One region of the Paenibacillus sp. FW104-T2 genome, then DNA from elsewhere that is predicted to be linked to it. Evidence: predicted binding sites of a transcription regulator. Region 1 holds the regulator's gene; the other holds the start of a gene.
The links. The regulator LexA, encoded in region 1, represses DNA repair genes until DNA is damaged. The targets are predictions, from matches to a motif close to CGAACATATGTTCG.
Positions count from the first base shown of each region.

Region 2: a site for LexA is predicted at 1,070-1,083, ahead of recA (recombinase RecA). Genes of this name have one in related genera too.

Region 1 covers NZ_JBYTCE010000026.1:66,518-72,327, forward strand. The annotation lists gene glnA (type I glutamate--ammonia ligase) at 1-1,272, shown strand, start outside; gene AC3WQ3_RS25275 (aldehyde dehydrogenase) at 1,516-2,811, shown strand; gene lexA (transcriptional repressor LexA) at 2,923-3,549, opposite strand; gene AC3WQ3_RS25285 (LysM peptidoglycan-binding domain-containing protein) at 3,844-4,221, shown strand; gene AC3WQ3_RS25290 (DUF896 domain-containing protein) at 4,318-4,527, shown strand; gene AC3WQ3_RS25295 (hypothetical protein) at 4,654-5,166, shown strand; gene AC3WQ3_RS25300 (HAD family hydrolase) at 5,194-5,810, shown strand, end outside.
Region 2 covers NZ_JBYTCE010000008.1:77,412-83,221, forward strand. The annotation lists gene recA (recombinase RecA) at 1-1,000, opposite strand, end outside; gene AC3WQ3_RS12270 (competence/damage-inducible protein A) at 1,236-2,492, opposite strand; gene pgsA (CDP-diacylglycerol--glycerol-3-phosphate 3-phosphatidyltransferase) at 2,601-3,188, opposite strand; gene AC3WQ3_RS12280 (YajQ family cyclic di-GMP-binding protein) at 3,510-4,001, opposite strand; gene AC3WQ3_RS12285 (hypothetical protein) at 4,153-4,317, opposite strand; gene AC3WQ3_RS12290 (RodZ domain-containing protein) at 4,391-5,446, opposite strand; gene AC3WQ3_RS12295 (DUF3388 domain-containing protein) at 5,518-5,810, opposite strand, start outside.

The sequences.
Region 1 (5,810 bases):
GTTCGATTGCAATTTACCGACTTGCTTGGAGCTATCAAAAACGTTGAAATTCCTGTAAGCCAATTGACCAAGGCTTTGGATAACAAAATGATGTTTGATGGTTCTTCCATTGAAGGTTATGTGCGTATTGAAGAATCCGACATGTACCTCTATCCTGATCTCGATTCTTGGCTGATTTTCCCTTGGGTAGCTGAGAACCGTGTAGCTCGCCTAATTTGTGATGTTTATTTGCCGGATGGCAACCCATTCCCTGGAGACCCACGCGGCATCTTGAAACGAAACCTGAAGGAAGCCGAAGAAATGGGATTCACTTCCTTCAACGTCGGTCCTGAACCAGAGTTCTTCTTGTTCAAAACAGACGAAAAAGGAAACCCGACTAACGAACTGAATGACCAAGGTGGATATTTCGACCTGGCGCCTACGGATCTTGGTGAAAACTGTCGTCGTGACATTGTTATCACACTTGAAGAAATGGGCTTTGAGATCGAAGCTTCCCACCATGAGGTAGCTCCAGGGCAGCATGAGATCGACTTTAAATATGCTGATGCTCTAAAAGCAGCAGACCAGATCCAAACGTTCAAACTCGTTGTTAAAACGATTGCACGTCAGCATGGTCTACATGCTACCTTTATGCCGAAACCGCTGTTTGGTATGAACGGTTCCGGTATGCACTGTAACCAATCGCTGTTCCAAGGCAGTGCCAACGCATTCGTTGACGAGTCGGACGAGCTGGGTCTGAGCAAAACTGCACGTCACTTCATGGCTGGAACGCTGAAGCATGCGCGTGCATTTGCAGCAATTACTAACCCAACTGTGAACTCATACAAACGTCTTGTACCAGGTTATGAAGCCCCTTGTTATGTAGCATGGTCCGCCAGTAACCGTAGCCCAATGATCCGTATTCCAGCTTCCCGTGGTCTGAGTACACGTGTTGAGGTTCGTAACCCGGATCCGGCTGCTAACCCTTACTTGGCTTTGGCTGTTTTATTGAAAGCAGGTCTGGACGGAATCAAACGTGAGCTTTCCTTACCAGCTCCGATTGACCGCAACATCTACATTATGTCAGAAGAAGAGCGTGTGGAAGAAGGCATTCCAAGCTTGCCAGCTGATCTGAAAGAAGCATTGAACGAATTGATCCGCAGCGAAGTCATCTGTGATGCACTTGGCGATCACGCCCTGGCTCACTTCTACGAGTTGAAAGAAATTGAGTGGGATATGTACCGTACACAAGTCCACCAATGGGAACGCGATCAATATATCACTTTGTACTAATAAGGAAAGCCTTTGGCGTAATAGTGCCAAGGGCTTTTTTTGATGAATTACATAAGGGGACAAAGGTGAGTAGTTTTCTAAAAAAATACCAGCATTGAATAGTGTACATATAATAGTAAGAGAGAAGATACATATTTTCCTGATAACAGATATTTTAATATGTTGATAATTTCATATAAACAAGATATAATTCAAATATATTTTTAGCAATTTAATTTTAAATCATTAATTGGAGATTTTAATATGGAACAAGCGAAACAACTCGTTGCAAGACAGCGGGCATTCTTTTATACAGGACAAACTAAAAATATTGAGTATCGGATTCATGCTCTTCAGCAATTAAGACAAGGCATAGAGAAATATCAGCAACGGATATTGGACGCACTGCATGCTGATCTAAATAAATCGGAAACAGAGGCTTATAACTCTGAGATTCGCATCGTTTTGGGTGAACTGGATTTTGCACAGGAACATCTTAAGGAATGGGCGGCTCCTAGAGCAGTGCCTACAAGTTCTGTTATACCTGATGGTACAAGCATGATCTATCCAGAACCTTATGGAGTTGCTCTCATTATTGCGCCATGGAACTATCCGTTCCAACTGGCATTTGGTCCATTGATTGGTGCGATTGCAGCGGGTAACTGTGCTGTTATTAAGCCTTCTGAATTAACGCCGGCAGTGTCACATCTGACGTATGACCTGATCAAGGATATTTTCCCTGAGGAATATGTAGCTGTCATGGAAGGTGAAGTCGAAATGAGCACAGCCTTGTTGAAAGAGAAGTTTGATTATATTTTCTTCACAGGAAGCACGGGTGTGGGTCGCATCGTTATGAAGGCAGCAGCAGAGCACCTTACGCCGGTAACGCTTGAATTAGGTGGTAAAAGCCCTGTAATTGTTCATAAAGACGCAGATTTGAAGTTGGCAGCTCAGCGGATCGTCCGTGGCAAGTTCTTGAATGCGGGTCAGACCTGTGTTGCTCCGGATTACTTGCTTGTACATCAGGACGTACACGATAAACTCCTGGAAGAGATTGGTGAGGAGATTCAAGATAAATTCGGTAAGGATGTCATGGGAAATCCCGATTTTCCGCATATCGTCAACACACGTAACTTTGATCGACTGTCTGTATTCTTAGAAGAGGGTCATGCTCTGATTGGTGGTCGCTCTGATCGGGATCAGCTGCTGATTGAACCTACCTTGGTAGGAAATGTGGATTGGCAGTCACCTGTTATGCAAGAAGAGATATTCGGTCCAATTCTTCCGGTAATGACTTACGATGATCTTAATCCTCTGCTCGCTGAGATTGTTCGCCGTCCCAAACCGCTGGCGCTGTACCTGTTCACGCAGCAAGAGGAGCTGCAGAATCAGGTCTTGGATCAAGTGTCCTTCGGTGGAGGGTGCATTAATGATACGTTGTCTCATATGACTTCACATTATTTACCGTTTGGCGGTGTAGGAGAGAGTGGTATGGGGGCATATCATGGTCAGCAAAGCTTTGAAGTGTTCTCCCATCACAAAAGCATTCTCAAACGATAAGAAATGGAATTAACGAAGTAGAAATTTAGCATGTAAAAAGAGGTTGTCCTGTTCAACAGGACAACCTCTTTTTGTCATTACAGTTAAGCTGATTTGCTGTTGGAAGAAAGACTAGTGAATATCACGGAAAAGGCCAATCACTTTACCCAAAATGCTAACATGTTTTAAACGAAGAGGTTCAAATGTTGCATTCTCAGGCTGAAGACGAATGTGGTCTTTCTCTTTGTAGAATGTTTTAACTGTAGCTTCATCATCTTCTGTCATCGCAACGACAATATCTCCGTTATCTGCCGTTTGCTGCTGGCGTACGATAACGTAGTCTCCGTTAACGATTCCTGCTTCGATCATACTGTCACCAACAACAGAGAGCATAAATACTTTCTGTTCTCCAACATAGTGTGTCGGTAGCGGGAAATAATCCTCGATGTTCTCTGTTGCGGTAATCGGAACCCCTGCAGTAACTTTACCTACAACGGGAATGCGAGCAACACTGTGTGCAAACTGATGGGAGTGTTCTGATTCCTCCTGGCTTAACAACTCAATGGCTCTTGGTTTAGTAGGGTCACGTCTAATGAGACCTTTCTTCTCCAAACGGTCCAGATGTCCATGAACCGTAGAACTGGAAGCCAGTCCAACCGCTTCACCAATTTCACGTACGGAAGGAGGATATCCCTTCAACCGGACTTCATTACGTATAAACTCCAGAATAGCTTGCTGCCTGCTGGATATCTTCGACATACCGTATCAACCCCATTTTAGTAACGTTTGGGAAAATTATAACATAGAACCTCCGTTCGTACAAACATAAGTTCTAAATAAAATCCGATAAAATCAATGTTTTTGAGTCTTTTACTTGTAAAGTCCTTCAAACCTAACAAAAGTAAAAAACGAGTTGGATTCACCTAGAGATTAACGGGAAATTTGGAGTTTAAAATAAAGCGAACAATTGTTCTAAAAATCTATTGTACAAAACAAGTGTTCGTGTTATATTGATTTCAACAGATAGGAACAAACGTTTGGAGGACGATTAATATGAGATATTCTACTTATCAAAGTATTTACGAACCGGTGAATTCGGAAGCGGTCAAGTCTAACATAGGTAACATTAAACAATGGTTTGCAGAAGCCAAGATGCCAACATGGATGTTGAAATTGATTATGGCATCGTTAATCATATTTATTGGCTGCAGCACTGTATTGACTGTGTTTGCAGGAGACGAGAACAATGTTCTTCCCGGCAGCAAAATAGCAGTATCCCAGGGTGAGACATTGTGGAGCTTGTCTTTGGAGCATAAACCGGAAAATATGGATACACGTGTATATATAGAAGCAATAAAGAAAGTAAACCAGCTTCAAACCACTTCAATTCAAGCTGGACAAGTCTTAACTTTGCCTCAGTTTACCCCTTAAAACCACGATTCAGTTGAGCGAGTAAGTAGCAACCTTGACAAGCAGCCTCGATCATGTCAAAGTTAGTATGACTTTGTATTTTTGGAGGGGACAAGCTTGGATATAGATAGCCTGGTAGCACGCATCAATGAATTGGCTCGTAAACACAAGTCCACTGGACTTTCAGAGGAAGAACTTGCCGAACGTGCTAAACTTAGAGAAATTTACTTAAACAACATCCGCAGTAACTTCAGACAGCAACTGGAGTCCATTGAAATTGTAGATGATGAGAACGATCAAGGCCACCAAGGCAAACTCAAACACTAAGGAACCTAAAGATATCGTAATGATATTTAGGTTTCTTCCTTTTATTTTGAGAATGCAAATTTATAGGGGGAATGTCGGTTTGCGAATTTTGTAAGCCGATACAAAGATGACATAAGGGGGATTCTCATGGCTCGTTCGTTCGAGAGAACGGTTCGGAAAAATTCAAAGCAGTTGAATCAGCAGCGTAAAAAAAATGGTCAACCGATTTCGGGTACGCCCGGTGAGGACATTTTCAAAGGACGCAGTCTTCTGTTTCCTATTTTCCTCATTGGACTTGCGTTTTTGTATCTGTTTATGAGCACATTTCTTGTTAAAGCTCCAATGACAACATGGGACTGGGTTACGATGCTGTTGTATGTATTTTTGGCTGTAATTTTTATGCTTCGCCGTCCTTACATCAAAATCGGGAGCAACCGGATTATAACAACCAAAGGGAATCGGGAACGCTCCATTGGAGTGGATGACATCGTTAAGTTTAGATTCGAACAGGGAACGGTAGTTATTGAACATAACAGCCGTGGCAAAAGATGGGTGTTCACTAAACTGTTGAACCGCTATGACACAGATGCCATTTCTGAACGACTTCTGAAATTTGCCAAAGCACACCAGATTACTGTAGAAACAGACGAGAAAAAGTAATTATTCACAAAGGGGAAGATGATCGGAATGGCATTAAAAGCGATTTTGTTCGACCTGGATGATACTTTGTTGTGGGATGAACGCAGTGTGCGAGAAGCATTCCACGAAACTTGCCTGCTTGCTTCACAAGAAACCGGCGTCGATGCTGAGGCATTGGAAGAAGCTGTTCGTAATGAAGCTCGTAGTCTATATGAATCCTATGAAACCTATGCATTCACCAAAATGATTGGTATCAATCCGTTTGAAGGACTATGGGCTAATTTTACAGGCGGTGACCAGCCGGAATTCCGTCAATTGGAGCAGCTTGCCCCTGTATATCGTAAGGAGTCCTGGCGTCGTGGCTTATTGAAGCTGGGAGTGGATCGTGAAGATTTGGCCGAACGTCTTGCTTCGCAATTTGGAGCAGAGCGAAGATCCAGACCTCATGTATATGAAGAAACAATGGACACTTTGCGTCACTTGCAGGGAAAATTCAAACTGTTGCTCTTGACGAATGGTTGTCCTGCTCTGCAGCAAGAGAAGTTGGATGGTGTGCCTGAACTGGCTCCTTTCTTCGATGAGATCATCATCTCGGGTACTTTTGGAAAGGGAAAACCGGATCCGTCAATCTTTGAACATGCGCTCAGCAAACTTGGAGTAAAACC
Region 2 (5,810 bases), on a different contig from region 1:
GAGCTGGAACTACCGTCGTCAGATTGCTCGCTTCACGAATTTTTTGCTCGATCACTTGAGCGATCTCTTTATGTTCTTTCATGAACTGCTTCGCATTTTCACGACCTTGGCCTAGACGTTCGCCTTCGTAAGAATACCAAGCACCACTTTTATTAACGATATCGAGTTCTGTACCAATATCAATGATACTGCCCTCTCTGGAGATACCTTCACCATACATGATATCTACTTCTGCTTGTTTGAACGGTGGTGCAACTTTATTTTTGACAACCTTCACACGGGTACGGTTCCCGATGATGTCATTACCTGATTTAATACTCTCAATACGGCGAACATCCAAACGAACTGTAGAGTAGAATTTCAGGGCACGTCCACCAGGCGTTGTCTCAGGGTTACCAAACATTACGCCAACTTTTTCACGAAGCTGGTTGATAAAGATGGCAATGGTTTTGGATTTGCTGATTGCACCAGACAATTTACGCAACGCTTGAGACATTAGACGTGCTTGCAAACCAACGTGGGAATCCCCCATTTCGCCTTCGATCTCAGCTTTTGGTACCAAGGCAGCAACAGAGTCAACAACGATAATGTCAACAGCACCACTGCGCACAAGTGCTTCAGCAATTTCCAATGCTTGTTCACCCGTATCCGGCTGGGACAAAAGCAATTCATCAATGTTAACACCCAGTTTACTAGCATACGTTGGATCAAGAGCATGCTCGGCATCGATAAATGCAGCTTGTCCACCGACTTTTTGCACTTCAGCAATCGCATGCAATGCTACAGTTGTTTTACCTGAAGATTCAGGTCCATATATTTCAACAATCCGGCCTTTAGGCAAGCCGCCTGTTCCAAGTGCTATATCCAGAGCCAAAGATCCGCTGGGTATGATTTCCACTTGCATGTGAGTTGACTCACCCAGTTTCATGATAGATCCTTTACCAAATTGCTTCTCTATTTGACGGAGCGCCATATCAAGCGCGGCACGACGGTCTGACAATATGCTCACACCCTTTACTGTTTATAAGATAATGATACCTTGTTTTAACACGTTTGCCAAGCTTTTTTTCGAACATACATTCGTTTTTTTGTAAGGCCGAGGCGCCTCTTCCTGGGCAAAACTTGCAATGAAACAGAAAAAAGAACCGCAAACAAGGCAAAATGCCTAATTCTACGGTTCTTCCGTCTGCTTTGATTATACTTGATTATCCCTGTAAAAGCAATTCAAGGTATACCTAGTCCATCGCGACAAGTTTGCGCCATAAACGGTATAAAATAGCCTTGGTCGAACGGATGCGGACTGTCTCCCGATTACCGTTGATACGCAATTCGTGAATCTCCGTCTCTTTTCCCCGCTCAGCAAGAGCGATAAAAACCAGACCTGGTGGCTTACGCTCAGAGTAACCTGGACCTGCTACTCCTGTAACCGCCAGACCAAAATCCGAATCACCGATCATCCGTACCTGCTCGGCTAATACTTTAGCAACTTCAGGGCTCACAGCCCCGGGAGCATCTTCACCCTCCAGATAGTCATGAGGAACATTCAGCAGCTTTTCCTTTATCTCGTTGGAATAACATACAATTCCGCCTTTGAGCATGGAAGCACTGCCAGGAACCGAAGTCAGACTCTGCATGACAAGCCCTCCTGTACAGCTCTCAGCGGCGCTCAAGGTCAGACCCATATCAGCCATCATCGTTACAATTGTGTACTCTATAGGCACATCCTCGTTCGCGTAGAGGTGTTCAGGCAACCGTTCCCGAATGAGTACCTCCATGGCATCCAGCTTCTGCTTGGCCTCATTCTCACTCGGCGCCTTGGTGGACACCCGTACCGTTACTTCTCCCTCACTTGCATAAGGTGCAATCGTAGGGTCGGTTTGGCTATCAATCAGGTCGAGCAGACGGTCTTCCAATGCCGACTCACCGATCCCGGCAAATTTCAGCATTTTCGAATAAATTGGCATTTCTTTCGTAAGAACATGTTGGAACAACCAAGGTTTGACCTCCTGCTCAAACATGGGGATCAGTTCTTTCGGGGGGCCAGGCATGACAATATAATGCTTCCCGTTATCCGAGATGGCATTACCTGCGGCAAGGCCTGTTTCATTAGCGAGCGGGGTCCCTCCTTCAACCACGATGGCTTGACGTCGGTTATTCTCCGTCATCTCCACATTGCGATCCCTGAAGAAGCTTTCGATTTTATCCATTGCCATCCGATCAATATGTAGGCCGCGTCCCAACACTGCTGCTATGGCATCCTTGGTTAGATCATCCTGTGTAGGCCCGATACCGCCTGAGAACAAAATGACATCAGCTCGCCCTTGGGCAATTCGAATCGCTTCACTGAGACGATTCAGATTGTCCCCTACCACAGTTTGAAAATAAACGTCAATCCCGATAGCAGCCAATTCACGGGATAAATATCTGGCATTCGTATTAACGATCTGTCCGAGCAGCAACTCTGTTCCGACTGCAATAATTTCTGCCTTCATTCAGCATCCTCCTGTACACAATGTGAGTGATCAAAGGGCAATAGGATGTTTTCCTATTGCCCTTTGCGCAAGCTGTTCTTCATAAATTACCCGTTTTACCTTAAACTTTTACGCTTTTGATAAATTAAGCAAATTTTTGTTTTTGATGAAATAATCAATGCCAGACCAAATCGTTATGATCGCTGCGGCCCAAACGGCTATAACATCAACATGAATCCCTGTATATGAGAACGGGAAGTTGTTAAGCAGAAGCAAGACGATGGCTACAATTTGCACCACTGTTTTCAGCTTGCCCCAGTTGCTGGCCGCCACAACTGACCCATCCAGCAAAGCAATTTGGCGAAGCCCGGTAACTGCAAACTCCCTGCTGATAATGACGACAGCAATCCAAGAGTCCAGTTTACCCATTTCAACAAGTGAAATGAGCACGGCAGTCACCAGCAGCTTGTCTGCCAGCGGGTCGAGCAATTTGCCTAAATTAGTGACCATATTGTTTTTCCGCGCCAGGTAACCGTCAATGCCATCCGTACTGGCTGCAATAATGAAAATAATGGCAGCGATCAGCTGATTATACGGAAGTGAGAAACTTCCAATCTGCAAAGGCTCCGGATAAAATGGAAAGTCCACAAGCAGAAACACCATTAAAAAAGGGATTAAGCAAATTCGTGCAAGCGTAATCCGGTTGGGTAAATTCACAAGACGCCCTCCCTCTTATCCTCCAATACTCCAAACAATCATCTTAATCCCGTATCCATCATCCGGATGTGAACACTGTAAAATTCACTGAGTACATCACTGCACTCATATGTAAAAACGCAAAAAATAAAGTCAACCGTTCAAACGCAAAATCGTCTAAAACGTCCCGGCGACCTTCATAAGATGTACTGCTTTTCACAAAGTCAGCAAAACGGTGATGACTGGGCTTTATGCTTGATTGCTAGCAATGCACACTTAGTATAATATACGCCAATTGCAGTGTCAAAACACGTTTCACGCAACAAAATGGGCGTAACAAACTTATTTGAAATTGGTATATTGCAAATCAAGAGGCAAATTGGCACCATTCAAAAGCTGCATTACGGCTTGCAAATCATTTTTACTCTTACCAGTTACCCGGAGCTGATCCCCTTGAATCTGGCTCTTCACTTTCATTTTGGAATCACGAATCAGAATATTGATCTTTTTCGCGACATCCTGGTCAATCCCCTGTTTAAAACTCAGACGCTGGCGCACGGTCCCGGATGAAGCTGGCTCCACTTTGCCATAGTCAATGTTCTTGAGGGGCAGATTCCGCTTCGCCATTTTTGATTGAAGTACATCAATGACAGCCTTAAGCTTGGTCTCATCGTCGGATACTATTGTCAACGCATCCTTGTCCAGTTTCAAGCTGCTTTTGCTGCCTTTAAAATCGTATCGTGTGCTGATTTCCTTTTCCGTCTGTGTAACGGCATTCGTTAATTCCTGCAAGTCCATTTTGGACACGATATCGAACGAATTTTCTGAGCTCAATCTGGTCACCCTTTCAATTAATCATTGGTTCTGTGTAACATTATAGAGGATTCGCCCCGGAAAAGTCTAATTTTGAAGGGAAAAATAAACGAAAAAGCATTTTTAGCCACCGCTTTTTGCAGTAGCCAAAAATGCTTTAACGCGCAGCAGTCTAATATCGGCTGCGGTTGGGCTGTCTGAACATGTCGAGCACACCCAAAACGATATGCGCAAGTCCAAAGCCCAGAATTCCGTAACCCCAAGCGCTTGGAGTCAAATAATAACCCAGGAGGCTGACAATGATTCCTAAACCTGTGACGATCCAGCTGACTGTCATAGCCATCCACCTCGCTTTACCGAAAGTTAACTGCTAGTGAAGACAAACTTATTGTCCCCCGCAATTAATGCCCTTATTCGCCGCCTGTGGCAGAGCCTTCGGTTCCTGCATCGGAGCCTTCGACAGAGCTCGCATTCGTGCCGGTAGACGCACCTGTACTTTCGTCTCCCAATTGGAGACGAATCCGGTTGGTGGCCTTACCATCCGTTACGACTTGACCACCAACTTCAATGGTCGTAGCCGCAGCATATCCAGATTTAATGTACAAGCCGGTACTATCCAGATCAAACGACATACTGTCTCCATCGGCTGTCATACCAAATTGCAGTTTTTCTCCGCTTGAATTTTCACCTTTATACACTTCCAGCCAGCTCTGACCTGAAGCATTAATGGTAACCTTGACCGGTTGACCTGCACTTCCGTTTACTTTGAAATTTGTAATATTACCGGATTTACCATCTTCAGCAACCGTTACAGTCCCAGCATTATCTGCAGGCTCTTGATCTTCGGTGTCATCCGGGGTTTGTTCGTCCGTCTGACCTTCGGTACCCTCACCGGTCACGTCGGTCCCCCCACCATTGCCGCCTGCTTCTCCTTCTGCCTGACCGGTTTCTTGTCCTCCAGATTCGTTATCCGGTGGAGTGGACGCTTGACCATTGTCCGTCGTCTCATCCGGTTGATCATTAGGCGTTTGCTGACTATCTGTAATTTTGGTTTGGTCGACGCCTTGTGTATCCGCATCATCTCTGTTCATGACCACATAAACGTACAGCAAGGCAACAATTAGAATAGGAAATGTCCACATTAACGCTACAGACATCCATCGATTGCTGCGCTCTACAGGTCGACTCGAACGTTTTTGAATCACGGGCTCCATGGTTGCTTCCGTTTCCTCTGCCGGTACATCTTTCTTGTGTCCCTCCAGCAGCTCATCAGGGTTTAGTCCCACCGTCTCCGCATAGGTTTTAATGAAAGCTCGCACATAGAAGCTGCCAGGAAGCACTTTATAGTCCCCAGCCTCTATTGCTTCCAAATACCTCTTGCGAATTTTAGTCATTTCCTGTACATCGTCGAGACTCATCCCTTTTTGCAGCCGGGCCTCTCTTAACTGCTGACCCAGTTCAGACATGCTATCTCCTCCTTATGTTTATCTTTTTCTCTTTGGTTGTTGCTATCTATTCCATGATTCCGTACGGAGCATTACAGTTCGTCGGTGTAACTAGCCGTAAACGTATCATAAATAATTTCCTCATTCGGATTGTTGCGAAGTTCAATAATGATATCAAAATCGTTATAGTCATATTCTGATTCCTGCACAAAAATATCAGGATGCTCAATGACCTTGGTACTCGGCATCGTCATAATGTCCTGCAACAGATTATAATGCCGTTCACTGGAACGAATCGTACTTACAATACCATCAATGATGAAGACATTGTTTGGGTTCATTTCGTCCTCGGAGAGTTGGCTTCTTATCGTTTGACGAAGCAAAG